Regions from separate parts of the Mesorhizobium sp. M0968 genome, predicted to be linked through region 2. Evidence: predicted binding sites of a transcription regulator. Region 2 holds the regulator's gene; the other holds the start of a gene.
What was found. The regulator LexA, encoded in region 2, represses DNA repair genes until DNA is damaged. The targets are predictions, from matches to a motif close to TGTTCNNNNTGTGTTCNG.
Positions count from the first base shown of each region.

Region 1: a site for LexA is predicted at 8,060-8,077, ahead of NKH67_RS23080 (single-stranded DNA-binding protein). Genes of this name have one in related genera too.

Region 1 covers NZ_JAMYNL010000015.1:100,878-109,857, reverse strand. Annotated here, with positions in the region: gene NKH67_RS23125 (peptidylprolyl isomerase) at 1-190, opposite strand, end outside; gene NKH67_RS23120 (peptidylprolyl isomerase) at 220-810, opposite strand; gene coaD (pantetheine-phosphate adenylyltransferase) at 886-1,386, opposite strand; gene NKH67_RS23110 (hypothetical protein) at 1,582-1,734, shown strand; gene gyrA (DNA gyrase subunit A) at 1,788-4,592, opposite strand; gene NKH67_RS23100 (helix-turn-helix transcriptional regulator) at 4,740-5,567, opposite strand; gene NKH67_RS23095 (hypothetical protein) at 5,654-6,184, shown strand; gene NKH67_RS23090 (MarC family protein) at 6,259-6,888, shown strand; gene NKH67_RS23085 (OsmC family protein) at 6,897-7,322, opposite strand; gene NKH67_RS23080 (single-stranded DNA-binding protein) at 7,446-7,958, opposite strand; gene NKH67_RS23075 (cupin domain-containing protein) at 8,167-8,556, shown strand; gene NKH67_RS23070 (ArsR/SmtB family transcription factor) at 8,639-8,953, shown strand; gene NKH67_RS23065 (SRPBCC family protein) at 8,950-8,980, shown strand, end outside.
Region 2 covers NZ_JAMYNL010000014.1:46,961-55,940, forward strand. Annotated here, with positions in the region: gene gltA (citrate synthase) at 1-1,158, opposite strand, end outside; gene gltX (glutamate--tRNA ligase) at 1,338-2,759, opposite strand; gene NKH67_RS22085 (ComEC/Rec2 family competence protein) at 2,856-5,321, shown strand; gene lexA (transcriptional repressor LexA) at 5,315-6,049, opposite strand; gene kynU (kynureninase) at 6,497-7,744, shown strand; gene NKH67_RS22100 (hormone-sensitive lipase) at 7,840-8,670, shown strand; gene NKH67_RS22105 (molybdopterin molybdotransferase MoeA) at 8,678-8,980, opposite strand, start outside.

The DNA of each region.
Region 1 (8,980 bases), on a different contig from region 2:
CGTCGCCGGTCTGCGCCATGAAGCCGTCGATGACGCGGTGGAAGACCACGCCGTCATAGGCGCCTTCGCGCGCCAGCTCCTTGATACGGTCGACATGGCCGGGCGCCAGATCTGGAAACAATTCGATGACGACCTTGCCCTTGGTCGTGTCCATGATAAGCGCGTTCTCGCGGTCCTTGATTTCGGCCATGTCAGAAATATCCTTTTGAACAATTGAGGTTACTTGCCGTCCGCGGCGATGCGCACCTTGATCATGCGATCGGGGTCGGTCACCGTGCCGTTCTGCGCCTCGTCGCCTTTCTTGATGTGGTCCACCAACTCCATGCCGCTGACGACATTGCCAACGATGGTGTACTGGCCATCGAGCGGCGGTGCCGGCGCGAACATGATGAAGAATTGCGAATTGGCGGAATTCGGATCGTCGGAGCGGGCCATGCCGACCACGCCGCGCTGGTAGTGCTCGGTGCTGGAGAATTCGGCCGGCAGGTCAGGAAGATCGGAGCCGCCGGTGCCGACAGCGTCGGCATTGAAGCCGCTCTTCATGTTGCCGAACTTGACGTCGCCGGTCTGCGCCATGAACCCGTCAATGACGCGGTGAAAGGCGACGTTGTCGTAGGCGCCCTGGCGCACCAGCTTTTTGATCTGCGCGACGTGCTTCGGCGCAAGGTCGGGCCTCAGCGCGATGGTCACGTCGCCGTCCTTCAGCGTTACGATCATGGTGTTTTCCGGATCGGCGGCAAAGGCCGACACGGATGCGGTCACAAGACCGGCAAGCACGGCAAGCAAGAAGGCAAGCTTTTTCAGCTGCATGGGATCTTTCTCCGAATATCTTCGTTCATGCATGTCGTTACCCAAAGCCGGGTTCCACTTTTGGGTGACATGCATTTATTTCGCGAATTTGGCGGTGAGCGCGCCGGCCACGGCCGCCGGCACGAAGGGACGGATGTCGCCTCCCATCGAAGCTATCTGGCGCACAAGTGTGGCGGTAATGGTGCGCACTGAAGGGCTGGCGGGCAGGAACACCGTCTGCAGCTCCGGCGCCATGGTCTCGTTCATGCCGGCCATCTGCATCTCATAGTCAAGGTCGGTGCCGTCGCGCAGGCCGCGGATCATGATCGAGGCGCCATGCTTCCTGGCCGCGTCGATTACCAACCCGTCGAAGGCGACTACTTTGATACGCGCACCGTCGCTGCCGAATTCCGCCTTCGCGGCCGTTTCGATCAGGCCAACCCGTTCCTCGAAGGAAAATAACGGCTTCTTGCCGGGATGGATGCCGATCGCCGCATAGATTGTATCCGCCACGGCCAGCGACGCCTTCAGCACGTCGAGATGGCCGTTGGTCAGCGGGTCGAAAGAGCCGGCATAAAGGGCGATGCGTTCGGTCATGGCAGGTGCTTCTAGCGAGCCTCTCTCCTAAAGGCAAATCCGATAGCCAGCCCGCGCCGTGAACCTTTTGGCCGACGTGAACGACAGATGAATGTGCCGCTCACAACAGCTTCACGCAGTGTTCACTAAGTTGCAGCTGCAGGAGATGAAACCAAACACCCATCTAATCGTTGTTAGGCGCAGGAGAACACGCACATGCTGATCTACATGCTCGCCACCGCAATGACCGTCGCCATGCTGATCGCCACCCTATTCGGGTTGCATCAGGAAGCACAGCGCGTCCGCGCCAAGGCCAATACCAAGCGGTTCGAAGGCTTCGGCAACCGCAGGCCTTATCGCCGCTTCTAGATTGCGGGTGTCTTCACACGCCGGCCCACAGGGCTGGCGTCGTCGTGCCAAACTCACTCGACGGAAGTATCGGGCTCCCTACCATCGGCATCGGCAACAGCGCCGCTTTCAGCATTCTCTTCGATCTCTTCATCCGCTTGCGGTTCTGAAATTCGCTCCACCGAAACGACCTTCTCGCCCTCTGCGGTATTGAAGATGGTAACGCCCTTGGTGGCGCGGCTGGCGAAACGAATGCCGTTCACTGGAACACGGATAACGGTGCCGCCATCCGAAACCAGCATGATCTGATCGTCATTGCCGACCGGGAAGGTCGCCACCAGGCGGCCGATTTCGGCCGTTTTCGAGACGTCGGTGGCGCGAATACCCTTGCCGCCACGGCCAGTCAGGCGGAAATCGTAGGACGATGAACGCTTGCCGTAGCCATATTCCGTCACCGTCAACACGAACTGCTCGTGCGCCTTGAGGAATTCATAGCGGTCGTCGGAAAGCTCTGCCTCTTCGCCGACCTCTTCATTGGTGAGCTGGATTTCTTCCTCCTCGCCGGCCGCGATGTCAGCAGCGAGCCGGCGTTCGGCCACCACCCGCTTGAGGTAGGCGGCACGCTCCGCCGGCGGCGCATCGACATGCTCGATCACCGCCATCGAGATCACCCGGTCGCCATCGGCCATCGCAATGCCGCGCACGCCGACCGAATTGCGGCTCTGGAAGACGCGTACGTCGCTAACCGGAAAGCGGATGCACTGGCCGGAACTTGCCGTCAAAAGCACGTCGTCATTGTCGGTGCAGGTCTCGACGCCGAGGATCTCGTCGCCTTCCTCGTCCAGCTTCATGGCGATCTTGCCGTTGCGGTTGACCTGGACGAAGTCCGACAACTTGTTGCGGCGCACGGTACCGCGCGTGGTGGCAAACATGACGTCGAGCTCGCCCCAACTCGTCTCATCCTCCGGCAGCGGCATGATCGTGGTGATGCGCTCGCCCTGTTCGAGCGGCAGCATATTGATCAGCGCTTTGCCGCGCGATTGCGGGTTGCCGATCGGCAGGCGCCAGACCTTTTCCTTGTAGACGATGCCGCGCGAGGAGAAGAACAGCACCGGCGTGTGCGTGTTGGCCACGAACAGCCGGGTGACGAAATCCTCTTCCTTGGTCGACATGCCGGAGCGGCCCTTGCCGCCGCGGCGCTGCGCCCGGTAGAGCGACAGCGGCACGCGCTTGATGTAGCCGGAATGGCTGACCGTGACGACCATGTCCTCGCGCTGGATCAGGTCCTCGTCTTCCATGTCCGCCCCGCCCTCGGCGAGCTCGGTACGGCGCGGCGTGCCGAACTCGTCGCGCACGGCGATGAGCTCGTCCTTGACGATCTGCTGGACGCGGGCGCGCGACGAGAGGATGTCCAGGTAGTCCTTGATCTCGTCGCCGATCGTGTTCAGCTCGTCGGCGATCTCGTCGCGGCCGAGCGCGGTCAGGCGCTGCAGGCGCAGTTCGAGGATGGCGCGCGCCTGCTCCTCGGAGAGATTGTAGGTACCGTCCTCGTTGATGCGATGGCGCGGGTCGTCGATCAGAAGAATCAGCGATTCCACGTCGCCCGAAGGCCAGCGCCGCTCCATCAACTGCTCGCGCGCCGTCTGCGGGTCCGGAGCGCTGCGAATCAGCTTGATGACTTCATCGATGTTGGCAACAGCGATGGCAAGGCCGACCAGCACATGGGCGCGGTCGCGCGCCTTGCGCAGCAGGAACTTCGTGCGCCGGCTGATCACCTCCTCACGGAAGGCGACGAATGCCTTCAGCATGTCGGTCAGAGTCAGCAATTCCGGCTTGCCGCCGTTCAGTGCCACCATGTTGGCGCCGAAGGACGTCTGCAGCGGGGTGAAGCGGTAAAGCTGGTTGAGGATGACATCGGCGACCGCGTCGCGCTTCAGTTCGATGACGACGCGGTAGCCCTGGCGGTCGCTCTCGTCGCGAATGTCGGAAATGCCTTCGATGCGCTTGTCGCGCACCAACTCGGCCATCTTCTCGATCATCGACGCCTTGTTCACCTGATAGGGAACCTCGGTGATGACGATCGATTCACGATCGTTGCCGCGCGCCTCGACGTTGACGCGGCCGCGCATGACGATGGAGCCGCGGCCGGTCGAATAGGCGCTGTAGATGCCGGAACGGCCAAGCACGATGCCGCCGGTCGGGAAATCCGGTCCCGGAATGATCTCCATCAGCGCCGGAAGGTCGATCGCCGGATTATCGATGAGGGCAATGGCGCCGTTGCAGACCTCGCCCAGATTGTGCGGCGGGATGTTGGTGGCCATGCCGACGGCGATACCGCCGGAGCCGTTGACCAACAGGTTCGGAAAGCGCGCCGGCAGGACTTTCGGTTCGCTGCCCGACGCATCGTAAGTGTCCTGGAAATCGACGGTGTCCTTGTCGATGTCTTCCAGCAACTCATGCGCGACCTTGGTCAGCCGCGATTCCGTGTAGCGCATCGCCGCCGGCGGATCGCCGTCGATCGAGCCGAAATTGCCCTGCCCGTCGATCAGCGGCACGCGCAGCGACCAATCCTGCGCCATGCGCACCAAAGCGTCGTAGATCGAGGCGTCGCCATGCGGATGGTATTTGCCCATCACGTCGGCGACCGGGCGTGCCGATTTCACATATTTGCGGTTCCAGTGATAGCCGCTCTCATAGGCGGCGTAGAGGATGCGGCGATGCACCGGCTTGAGGCCATCGCGCACGTCCGGCAGCGCGCGGCTGACGATCACGCTCATGGCGTAATCGAGATAGGAGCGCTGCATCTCCTCGATGATGGATATCGGCTCGATGCCGGTGGGGCCGCCGTCGGCGCCGCGCGGTGTCTTTTGGTCGGTCAAATCGGATCACAATCTAATCAGGAATCACTTGGTGCTTATATAGGAAGCCAGCCTGAAACTCCAACAATCGCGGCAGTTTTCCAGTGTGGTTTTTAGCGGCAAATTCAAAAGGATAAACCAATTGCGACGATATGGCCGTGCACCCTTTCACGGGCGTCGCCGGCGGGCGCGATAAGTACCCGGCGCCTCGCCCATCAGCCGCCGGAAACGGCGATTGAAGGTTGATAGATCGTTGAATCCCGCCGAAAAGGCAATCGCCGAAATCGTCTGATCCGACGTCCGCAGCCGCACGGCTGCCCTGTGCAGCCGCGCTCTCAGCAGGAATTGGTAGGGCGTCATACCGGCAACGTGCCGGAAGGTGCGCAGGAAATGGTAAGGGCTGGTGGCGGTCTCGTCGGCGAGTTCGGCAAGCGAGATCGGCCGGTCGGCATCGACTTCGATGCGCCGCACCGCTTCGGCGACACGCTTCTGGTCTCGGCGGCTCGGCGTCCGTCCCCGATCCGTAGCGCTGCAAGCCGCTGTTGCCGCGGCACCGGCAATGCGCAGGGCGAGTTCCTCGAACGCGCCGGTGTCGGCCATCTCGCGCGCCGCCTCCGCTTCGGCAAGCAGCGGCACCAGCGCCGGCAAGGGCGGCAGGCGCGGCGTGCCGAAATCGAGCGTCTTGGCGCCCGGCACGTCGGCGACGATCCGCTCCATGTAGGCCGGTCCGAAATGGAAGGAGAGGCAACGGTCGCCGGCGCCATGCTCGTGCCCGCATTCGTAGCATGTGCCGGGATTGCCGAGCAGGAGCGCGCCTGGCGCCAGCATCGCCGTGCCCTCGCGCGCACGATAGCGGAAGGTGCCGTTGGTTACGGCGGCAACGCAGAAATCCCGATGCTCCTCCTCGAATGGCCTGTCGGCGGCGCTGGCGGTGCAGATGACATCCGACACCTGCCAGCCTCGGCCCGACGCCAGCCTGTGCGCGCTCGTCGTCATCGCCGAAACATAGCAACTTTTCCCAAGCGCAGAACCCCTGTCGGCCTCTATGCTTGCCGGTCTCCTGACAAGATGAGAGCGAAGCCATGTCCAATTCCTTTGCCAAGGTCCTGCACAGCGATGGGCCCGTACCGGCCCTTGCCGAGAAACTGAATCTTTATGGCCGCTTCGTCGGCGCCTGGACGTTCGACGCCACGCGCCATCTCGAGGACGGTCAGGTGCTGACCGGGCGCGGCGAAGTGCATTTCGGCTGGGTGCTCGAAGGCCGCGCGATCCAGGACGTATGGATCCTGCCTGCCCGTGACGCCGGCCCCTCGCCCTCGCTCGGCAAATGGACCTTCTATGGCACGACGTTGCGCGTCTACGATCCCGGCGTTGACGCCTGGCACATCTTCTGGAGCGATCCGCGCAATCAGTACTACAGCCGCCAGCTCGGCCGTGCCGAGGGCGATACCATCATCCAGCAAGGCGCAGACGGCACCGGATCTGCTGTGCGCTGGAGCTTTTCGCGCATCACCGAAAATTCGTTCCGCTGGCTGGGCGAACGCTCACAGGACGACGGCGCCACCTGGCGTCTCGAAGTCGAGTTTCTGGCGCGCCGCACCGCCAGCCCCTGATCCGCACGGTTTCCACTGGCTCCGCTTTGCTCTACCAATCCCGTTATCCGGCTTTGCCGGCGGGGAGGGTCAGCATGCCGAGCTTCGACAGCCTGTTCAACGCCTTCGTCACCATACTGGTGACGATCGATCCGCCCGGCCTGGCGCCGCTCTTCCTCGCCGTTACCCGCGGCATGAACCGCGAGGAGCGCAACCAGGTCTCCGTGCGCGCCTCGGTCATCGCCTTCCTGGTAATGGCGTTGTTCGCAATCGCCGGCGCGTCGATCCTGTCAGTCTTCGGCATCACTCTGCCGGCCTTCCGCGTCGCCGGCGGCTTTCTGCTGTTTTTCATCGCCTTCGAAATGGTGTTCGAGCGCCGGCAGGACCGCAAGGAGAAGATCGGCGACGTCGCCATCACCAGGGACATGATCCACAACATCGCCGCCTTTCCGCTGGCGATCCCGCTTATTGCCGGTCCCGGCGCGATTTCGGCGACCGTCCTGCTCTCAAGCTCGTTTCAGGGTTTAGGCGCGCAGACAGCGCTTGTCGGCATCATCGCCATCTGCCTCGTCATCACCTACCTGGTGTTCGTGCTGTCAGAGCGCATTGACCGTATCCTCGGCCAAACCGGCCGTTCGATCCTGACAAGGCTGCTCGGCGTCATCCTGGCGGCGCTCGCCGTACAGTTCGTCGCCGACGGCATCAAGGCGCTGATGGCGACGTAGGAACAGCCCTACTTCGCTGTCGTTTCAATGACTTCGAAGTCGTGGGTAATCTCGGCAGTCTTGGCCATCATTGCCGAGGCCGAGCAGTATTTCTCGATCGAAAGCCCGATCGCCCGCTTCACCTTGTCGTGTGATAGCGCCCGGCCCTTGACGACAAAATGCATGTGAATGCGGGTGAACACCCTGGGATCGGCTTCTGCACGGTCGGCATCGAGTTCGACCACGCAATCTTCGACCGCCTCGCGCCCCTTTTCGAGGATATGGACCACGTCATAGGCGGAGCAGCCGCCAGTGCCGATCAGCACCAGTTCCATTGGGCTCGGCCCCGGCGTCTTGCCCTCCGGCCCGAACGCAGTGCCTAGCACCAGCTTGTGCCCATTGGCGGACTCGCCAACGAAAGTGCGCTCCTCGACCCATTTGACCCTTGCCTTCACCTGATACGTCCTTTCACCGCTCAAACGCACAACGTCCCGAAAATCCAAGACAGATTTTCGGGACGCCATTTCGTGACCAAGGTGCCGGCGCTTTTCGCCGCAAGGGCAGTCCGCCCCGAGAAATCAGAACGGGATTTCGTCGTCCAGCTCGCGCGACGAACCACCGCCGCCGCCCTTGTTGGCGCCACCGCGATTGAAACTTTCGCCCGGGCCGGACTGGCCGAAATCGGAACCGCGGCTCGCACCACCACCGGCATAGTTGCCGACTTGGCCGCCGCCCTCGCCCCGCGCATCGAGCATCTGCAGCTCGCCGCGGAATTTCTGCAACACGATTTCGGTCGTATAGCGGTCATTGCCGGTCTGGTCCTGCCATTTGCGCGTCTGCAGCTGGCCCTCGACATAGACCTTCATGCCCTTCTTCAGATACTGCTCGGCCACCTTGGCGATCTGGTCGTTGAAGATCACGACATTGTGCCACTCGGTCTTTTCCTTGCGCTCTCCGGACGTCTTGTCGCGCCAGCTTTCCGACGTCGCGATGCGGATGTTGACGACCGGGTCACCCGAATTCAGGCGGCGGATTTCAGGGTCCGCCCCGAGGTTGCCCACCAGAATGACCTTGTTGACGCTACCCGCCATGATACTTCTCCGCGCTCATCCGAAACCGAATTTTTGTCGCCGCACCTTACAGGCTATGGACAATCCCTGCCTGCCGTCGCTGCCTTTTCCCACAAGGTTTTTGTTCTCTTTTCGTTCTACAGGAGAGGCCCTGCACTGTCAATAGTTGTCAGTAAGAAGTAGTGTCTTGGCGTCGAATTTCCACAGACCATGGGATCGAGGCGAACGCATGAAGATGGTTGCGCATGACGATCAGCCGCAAGAAGAGTGGCGGACGGGAGTAAAGACCCGCATGCATGTCTCGGCCTGCAACGGCGCAACTCAACTTTGCATATTCGAACAATGGGTCGAACCCGCGGTTGGCGCCCCGACACATTGGCACCCGGTCGAGGAAGTGCTTACCGTCATCGCTGGCAGGGCCGAGATGTGGATCGACGAAGAGCATCTCGTCTTGACTGCCGGACAGTCGCTTGTTGTCGCCGCGCACAGGCAACATGGCTTCCGAAACGTCGGCTCCGAATTGCTTCATATTCATGCTGTGCTCGCGTCACCAGTTTTCGAGGCGACGTTCAACGGATCCCCCGACATGGTGAGACGCTGGCTTCCAGCGAGTTTGTAAAACCTCGCCTGTCTTAAAAAACACCGCTTGTCTTAAAAAACACGGCTTGCCAAACCGATAAGTATTGACTTATGCTTTCGGCATGATCGAAGCAGACATTTTTCGGGCACTGGCGGATCCAACGCGTCGCGCCGTCTATGAGCGGCTCGCCGACGGCGAGATGACGGTGTCGGAACTGCGCACTGGCATACCGGTATCGCAGCCGGCGGTATCGCAACATCTCGCAGTGCTGCGCGGCGCCGGCCTCGTGGTGGAGCGCCGGGCCGGTCGCAACGCCTATTACCGCGTCGATCCGAAGGGGCTTGCGCCACTGCTCGGCTGGATCGAACGCTACCGTGCGTTCTGGCCAGAGCGCATCGAAAGGCTCAAGACGGTTTTGAAGGACATGGACCAATGACCAGCCGAGGCAAAGAACGCGCCGAAA
Region 2 (8,980 bases):
CGCCTTCAGCGTGATGCCGGAATAGAAATCGACGTTCGGATAGAGCTTCTTCTCGATGAAATAGGAATCGGTCAGTGCGATCCTTTCCAGCTCCATGGCGATGTCGAGCAGTGGATCGTCCTTGATGCCGAGCTCGCCCAGGACCTCGTGCGCGGTCTTCTGCATGATCTTGGCGCGCGGATCGTAATTCTTGTAAACGCGGTGGCCAAATCCCATCAATCGGAACGGATCGTTCTTATCCTTGGCGCGCGCAATGAATTCCGGGATGTGATCGACATGACCGATCTCGCCCAGCATGTTCAGGGCTGCCTCGTTGGCGCCGCCATGTGCGGGACCCCACAGGCAGGCGATGCCGGCAGCGATACAGGCAAAAGGATTGGCGCCCGACGAGCCGGCCAGGCGGACGGTCGAAGTCGAGGCGTTCTGTTCGTGATCGGCGTGCAGGATGAAGATGCGCTCCATCGCGCGGGCCAGCACCGGATTGATCTTGTATTCCTCGCAAGGCACGGCGAAGCACATATGCAGGAAGTTGGCTGCGAAATTCAGCTCGTTCTTCGGGTAAATGAATGGCTGGCCGATGTGGTATTTATAGGCCATCGCCGCGATCGTCGGCATCTTGGCGATCAGCCGCATTGACGCGACCATGCGTTGATAGGGGTCCGAGATATCGGTGGAATCGTGATAGAAGGCCGACAGCGCGCCGACCACGCCGCACATCACCGCCATCGGATGCGCATCACGGCGGAAGCCGGTGAAAAAGCGCGACATCTGCTCATGCACCATAGTGTGGCGCGTCACCCGGTAGTCGAAATCGTCCTTCTGCGCCTTGGTCGGGAGTTCACCATAGAGCAAGAGATAGCAGACTTCGAGGAAGTCGCCGTGCTCGGCCAATTGGTCGATCGGGTAGCCGCGGTGCAAAAGAATGCCAGCATCGCCATCGATGAAGGTGATTTCCGATTCGCAGCTCGCCGTCGACGTAAAACCGGGATCGTAGGTAAAGACGCCGGCGGTGTTGTAGAGCGAACCGATGTCGATGACGTCCGGTCCTACCGAACCACTTCGTATCTTGAATTCATGGGTTTTGCCGCCGAGTTCCAGCTTGGCCGTCGATGCCTGGGTTTTGCCGCCAAATTCCATTTTTGTCGCAGGTTCGGTCATAGCAAACTCCTTTTTGTTTCCTCAGGCCGGCAAAGGCAAAATATCTGAACCCAACACGTCAAAAGCATCGGAATACGCACATTTGCGCCCGCAATTGAATCTGCGCGGCAGATTAGGCCAAGACCCAATGTTGCACTGCGAAACACACCTTTCAATGCCAATCTTCTTGGGCCAGTTTGCTAATCGATTTGATCAGCGATCCGCGCCAGGCTTTCCTCGCGGCCAAGCACGGCAAGCACATCAAACACACCTGGCGAGGTACTTTTGCCGGTGAGCGCGGCGCGCAAAGGTTGGGCCACGGCGCCGAGTTTATGGCCGGCGGCCTGCGCATAGTCGCGGATCGCGGCTTCGGCTGAGGCGGCAGACCACCCCGAAACCGTGGCTAGTGCCGCATGAGCGCCCCGCAGGATCGCGCGCGCCTCACCGCTGAGCAGCGCCGCCGCCTTCTCGTCGACCGGCAGCGGCCGTTCGACGAAAAGGAATGCAGCCCCTTCAACAAGTTCGACCAGCGTTTTGGCGCGCTCCTTCAGGCCCGGCAACGCGGCAAGCAGTTGCGCCCTGCGTCTGTCGTCGAGGCGAGCGGCGATTGCCGGGCCGCCTTCTAGATAGGGCAGAGTGGCGATGAAGATGTCGAGCAGCGCCGCGTCGTTCATCCGGCGCATATGCACGCCGTTAAGCGCCTCGAGCTTGGCGAAGTCGAAACGGGCGGCGCCCTTGTTGACGTCGCCAATGTCGAACCATGTAATCATGTCGGCGATCGACATGATCTCATCGTCGCCGTGGCTCCAGCCAAGCCTCGCCAGATAGTTGAGCAGCGCCTCCGGCAGGTAGCCCATGGCGCGATAGGCTTCGACGCCAAGCGCACCGTGCCGCTTCGACAGCTTGGCGCCGTCGGCACCGTGGATCAGCGGGATATGCGACATCGACGGCACCTCCCAGCCCATGGCCTGATAGATTACGGTCTGGCGTGCGGCGTTGGTCAAATGATCGTCGCCGCGGATGATGTGGGTGATGCCCATGTCGTGATCGTCGACGACGACGGCATGCATGTAGGTGGGATTGCCGTCCGAGCGCAGAATAATGAAATCGTCGAGATCCTTGTTGGGAAAGCGCACGTCGCCCTGGACGCGGTCATGCACCACCGTCTCGCCGTCTGTCGGCGCCTTGATGCGGATCGCCCCCTTGGCGCCGGGCGGCGCCTCCGACGGGTCGCGGTCGCGCCAGCGCCCATCATAGCGGGGCGGAAGCCCCTTGGCTCGCGCTGCCTCGCGCATCGCCTCCAGCTCCGCCGGCGTCGCGTAGCAGTAATAGGCCTTGCCCACGCGCACCAGCTCCTCGGCCACCTCGCGATGGCGCGGCGCGCGCTCGAACTGCGAGACAGGCGCGCCGTCCCAGGTGAGTCCGAGCCAGGAAAGTCCGTCGAGAATGGCTGCCGTCGCCGCATCCGTCGACCGCTCACGGTCGGTATCCTCGATGCGCAGCAGCATCGTGCCGCCCGTGTGCTTGGCGTACAGCCAGTTGAACAGCGCCGTGCGCGCGCCGCCAATGTGCAGATAGCCGGTGGGCGAGGGGGCAAAACGGGTGACGACCTTATCGGGCATGGAACTCTCAGGCGGGCGAAGGAAGTGGGTTTGCGGACTTTCGCGCGTTGCGCGTTCATGTAGCATAGGAGGTCGAGGGCGCAAGGGGCAGACCCGATGGCTGTGCGAGGCCGTGGTGCGGGCGAGGGCGAGGACGTTGGCAGCGACGTCAGCGAACGCTTGCTGTTTGCCGCTCCCCCGCCTGTCCTGCCGGCACCGGCATTGCTACCTGCTCCGCGCTTCGATGCTCCGTCGCTGCCGGCCAGCGACCCAGCAACGGTTCTCGTGCCCGCGGGCGAGCCCATCGTACGCCTGCCCAGGCGTTTCCGCCTCCCGTCACCGTCCCGTATCCGCAACAGCGTAACCACGGCGGCCGGTCTGGAACTCGACCGCGGCATCGCCTTCCTGCTGGTGCCGGTGTTCCTCGCATGCGGGGTGGTCGTTTATTTCGGGCTGTCGGTGGAGCCGGCCTTTCCACAGCCGATCGCAATCGCGCTCCTCGCGACCCTTTGTGCCGTCGTCTCGCGGTCATGGCCCAGGACGCGCCTGTGCTTCATGGTGGCGCTGCTCTGCGCGCTTGGCGTACTTGCCGCCAAGTTCGAGACATGGCGTGTCGGAACGCATATGCTCGGCTCCGAAATCTCGACGCGGCTGACGGGTCGCGTTGTATCGTACGAGCCCATGGCGAGCGGCCGCATCAGGCTGACAATCGATGTGATCTCAACGGCCAGGCCGACACTGCGCTACATGCCGGAACGGGTCCGCGTTTCGGCGATGAAGATACCGGCTGAGCTGACCGCCGGTTCCGAGATCACCGGCTATGTGCTGCTGCTGCCGCCGACCGGCCCGGTGCGGCCCGACAGCTATGATTTCTCGTTCGACAGCTATTTCGCCGGTATCGGCGGCAGCGGCTTTTTTCTCGGCAATCCGAAAGTCGTGTCGTCGGGCAGCATGCCGCTTGCCGCGCAGCTTTCTTCCGCGATCGAAGACGCGCGCGAATCCATCGCCGACCATATCCGCAGCCGCATCGGCGGTGCCGAGGGCGAGATTGCTGCTGCGCTGATCGTCGGCGTGCGCGCCGGCATTCCCGAGGAGATCAACGAAGCGATGCGGCGCACCGGCATCTACCACATCATCTCTATCTCGGGGCTGCATATGGCGTTGGTCGCCGGCACCATCATGGCGCTGCTGCGGGGTGCCTTTGCGCTGTTTCCCGATTTCTCATCGCGACGGCCGGTCAAGAAGTATGCCGCGGCCGCCGCGCTTTTTTCGATTGCGGCCTACCTCGTCTTTTCCGGCATTGTCGTGGCGGCCGAACGCAGCTTCATCATGCTGGCGGTGATGCTTATCGCCGTGCTGGTCGACCGGGCCGCGCTCACCATGCGCAACCTGGCGATCTCGGCCATCGCGGTCATCCTGGTGTCGCCGCACGAGGTGGTCGGTCCGAGTTTCCAGATGTCCTTCGCCGCGACGGCGGCCCTTGTCGGCGCCTATGCAGGCTGGTCCGATTACCGCGCCGGGAGGGCCACCACGCCGCCGCCGCGGCAGTCGCCGCTACGCCTTGCCACTCGAAAGGTCCTGCTGGGCATGTGCGGTCTGGCGATGACCTCGATCATTGCAGGGAGCGCCACGGCGCTTTTCGCCATATGGCATTTCCAGCGCGTGGCGCCGCTCAGCCTGTTCGCCAATCTGGCCATCATGCCCATCGTCTCACTGGTCGTCATGCCCTTCGCCGTTCTCAGCGCGCTGGCGATGCCGTTCGGTGCGGATGGCCCTTTCCTCTATGTCATGGGCAAGGGGCTGACGGCGATGATCGCCCTGTCCGGGTGGATCTCGGAGCGCTCGCCGATCGATGCGGTCGGGCTGATTTCGCTGAGATCCGTCCTTCTGGTGACGATCGCCCTCGTCATTGCCAGCATGGCGACGACGTGGTTGCGGCTGGCGGCACTTCCTTTTGCGCTCGCCGGCTTGCTGACGACAACGCAGACACGCATTCCCGACGTATTGGTCTCGGAGGACGCACGGCTGGTCGCGCTGTCGATCGGCAGCGGTGAACTCGCGGTCAACCGGGCACGCCCGAATGAGTTCACCATCGACAACTGGAAACGCGCGCTCACATCGGAGGCCATCGTCGCGCCGGAAACCCCTGGAAAGAACGACCCGCAATTCGACATTGCCGATCCGGCCGACCTGCCGCCGGGCATGCCGTTCATTTGCACGGACGGCCTCTGCCTTGCCAGGCATCCATCCGGCGCGATCATCGCGCAAGCCACGGACCGCGATACTGCGCGGCCAGCCTGCGCCTTTGCCAGCTTGATCGTCATCGACGACGCCACCGCCCATAACCCCTGCTACTACGACCGGCTGGTCCTCGTCGTCACCAAACGGCAACTGGCGCGCGCGGGAAGTGCCGCCGTCTATTTCGATCCACAAGCGGCAACACGCGCCGAGATCCGCTTCGCCGTCGAAAAATCATACCGGCCCTGGCACGTGCAACGGAAATTTTCACGCGCGGCACGGGGCCTGCCGCCATACCGCAGGGCCGACAATCCCAAAGCCGGCGCCAAGGGCGGAACTCAGTAGCGGCGGATCAGTCCGACGAGCTTGCCCTGCACCTTGACCCTGTCTGGTCCGAAGATGCGCGTCTCGTAGGCCGGATTGGCGGCTTCCAGGGCGATCGAGGCGCCCTTGCGGCGGAACCGCTTCAGCGTCGCTTCCTCCTCGTCGACCAGTGCCACCACGATCTCACCGGGGCTCGCCGTATCGGCATTGCGGATGATCACCGTGTCGCCGTCGAAAATGCCGGCCTCGATCATCGAATCGCCTTTGACCTCGAGCGCATAATGCTCGCCGCCCATGATCATATCCGGCGGCACCGAAATCGAATGCGTCTGGTGCTGGATGGCGTCGATCGGCACACCGGCAGCGATGCGGCCCATTACCGGGATCGAAACGGCGGCGACGACATCGTCGTCATTTCCGGCTGCGGGCACGCGCGACGATGTCGGCTTGCCCTGCCGAGGGGCGCCTTGCCCAAGGCTGCCCTGGATGACACTCGGCGAGAACTTGCGTGCCGCATTGAGGCCGGGGGCGATCGAGTCAGGCAGGCGTAGCACCTCCAGCGCACGGGCCCGGTTGGGCAAACGGCGAATGAAGCCGCGCTCCTCCAGCGCCGTAATCAGCCGGTGGATTCCGGATTTGGAAGCCAGGTCGAGCGCTTCCTTCATCTCGTCGAATGAAGGCGGGATACCGCTTTCCTTCAACCTTTCGTGGATGAACATAAGCAGTTCGTGTTGTTTGCGTGTCAGCATAGCGACCCCCAACAGAATCAGAAAAACAAACCCAGAACAAACACTATCTGTTCCAGTTGTGTTCCGCAACTGTTTAAAGTTTAATGAATGCGTTAAGGCTCGGGAAACAAACGACGTCCCCTACCGGCGTAACGCATTTTCACCGCCGCGAGCCTCATCGCCTTGATTCTGCTTTCGTTTGCGCCCTTCTGGCCTCCTAGAAGGCGGCACTGGCATCGGCCGTCGGTCGGCAAAAGGCACGGAATTGAACCCGTATCGACTGTGCGGTTTGGTCAATGCACCGTGAACGAAACGAACTCAAAACGCCAACCTCGGGTTAAGTCCCGGTTTCCACCGCCTGGTCAGGCTGCTTCTCGCCGGTGGAGCCTTGCTGCGCGCAACCAAGTAATGGAAGAACAGTCGATGCGTGTCCGGCGTTGCGTTGGATCTTGGGGGAGCAGACAAATCATGACAGGAATTCCCGATCTCGTGGCCATAAAGGCGATGGATGCCGCGGATCCGCTGCGCGCGATGCGCGACCGCTTTGTGTTGCCGCAAGGAGTGATCTATCTCGACGGCAATTCGCTAGGAGCTGCTTCACGTGCCGCTTTCGATGAACTGCACAAGGCCGCGACCGAAGAATGGTCGCATGATCTCATCCGCGCATGGAACACGGCCGGCTGGTTCAACATGCCGCTTGAACTTGGCGACCAGCTCGGGCGCCTGATCGGGGCCGCGGCCGGCCAGACAGTGGTCTGCGACACGACATCGGTCAATATCTACAAGCTGCTGCACGCCGCCATGGCCATGCGACCGGAGCGGCAGGTCATCGTCGCCGAGGGCGATAGTTTTCCGACGGACCTCTACATGGCCGAGGGTGTGGTTTCGACGCGAAAAGATACGCTGCTGCGCCTCTCGGGAGTCGACGCGCCGACCATCGAAGAGCTGATCGACGAACGCACCGCTGTGGTGCTGGTCAACCACGTCAACTATAAGTCGGGCGAACTGCGCGACATGCCGGCGCTGACGCGCAGGGCTCAGGAAGCCGGGGCGATGATCGTCTGGGATCTCTGCCACACCGCCGGCGCGATGCCAGTCGAACTCGACAAGGCAAACGCCGATTTTGCCGTTGGCTGCACCTACAAATATCTGAATGGCGGCCCGGGCGCGCCTGCCTTCATCTATGCGGCTGAGCGGCATCTTTCCGACATCCAGCAGCCGCTCACCGGCTGGTGGGGCCATGCACGGCCCTTCGCCTTCGAGCCAGGCTATGCGGCCGGCACCGGCATCCGCCAGTTTCTGTGCGGCACACAGCCGGTCCTGTCGATGCGCACGCTGAAGGGCGCGCTCGACATCTGGAACGATGTCGACATGACGGCGGTGCGCAAGAAGAGCATCGCGCTGGCGGATCTGTTCATCGAGCTTGTCGAGGCAAAGTGCGGCACTTACGGGCTCACGCTCGAAAGCACGCGCGATGGGGAAAAACGCGGCAGCCAGATTTCATTCATGCATGAGCATGGCTACCAGGTCATGCGCGCGCTGATCGAACGAGGCGTGATCGGCGATTTTCGCGCGCCATCGACCATGCGCTTCGGCTTCACCCCGCTCTATGTCGGCTACGCCGATGTCTGGCAGGCCGTCAAAGTGCTTGAGGACATCCTGCACACCGGTGCGTGGAAGGATGCGCGCTTCGCCATCAAAGCAGCTGTCACTTGAGATTGATGCGAGAGCTGGAATCGTGAGGCTGGCGACGACGCGCCGCGCGATGCTTACGGCTACGCTGCAAGGCCATATGCCAGGGAGGGCGCAGGGTGTTCGAACGTCACATTGCCGATTGGGACAACGCCTATGCCAACGGCGCCAACATAGCCGGCAGCGATCGCTGGCCGGCGGCCTGGATCGAGCCCGCGCGGGTTTTCCGCGACGTGCTTTCGACCGAGGGCAGGGCGCGGCTCGACATGGCCTATGGCGACAATCCACGCAACCGGCTCGATCTTTTCCTGCCGGCCATCAAGCCTAAGGGACTCGTGGTGTTCGTTCATGGCGGCTACTGGATGGAATTCGACAAGAATTTCTGGTCGCATCTTGCCGCTGGCCCTGTTGATCGCGGCTATGCGGTGGCGATGCCGTCCTACACGCTCTGTCCGCAGATACGCATTGGCGGCATCGTCAAGGAGGTCGGCGCGGCGATCGGCAAGGCGGCGGCGATGGTTGCAGGGCCGCTGATGCTGACCGGGCACTCGGCCGGCGGCCATCTTGTTAGCCGGATGGTTACGGCGACGACGCCGCTGGCGACCGAAGTGGTCCGGCGCGTTCGTCATGTGGTGTCGATCTCGGGGGTGCACGATTTGCGCCCGATCATGCGCACCGGCATGAACGAGACGCTGGCGATCGATGAGGCCGAGGCGCAGGCCGAAAGTCCGGTGCTGCTGCGCCCGATGGACAAGGCCCGCCTGACCTGCTGGGCCGGCGGCGGCGAGCGCGCCGAATTCCTGCGTCAGAGCGCGTTGCTGGCCAACATCTGGATCGGCCTGGGTTCCGCGACCAGCTCGGTGGTCGAACCTGACCGGCATCATTTCAACATCATCGACGGTTTGGCCGATCCAGACCATCCGCTGACCCGGACCTTGATTTCGGAGTGAGGCAGGTTCAGCGTAACATCAGCACGTCGCAGGGGGAGCCCGCCGCCGCGGCAGGCGCGAACGGCGCGCGAACGATCAGCCCGTTGGCATCGGCCAGGATTTTCAGCATCGAGGAGTCCTGGATGCCGAACGGCGTCGCCACGGGCGTACCGGCGTCATCTATGACAACAGCCCGCACATAATCTTGCCTGAGATCATTGGCCGGCATGGCGGCACCGAGCCGTGCCCGACGTATATCCTGCTGAAAGGCGCGGCCGCCGAGCCGCGCCAGCAGCGGCTTCAGGAAGAGCTGAGTGCAGACCAGGCTTGC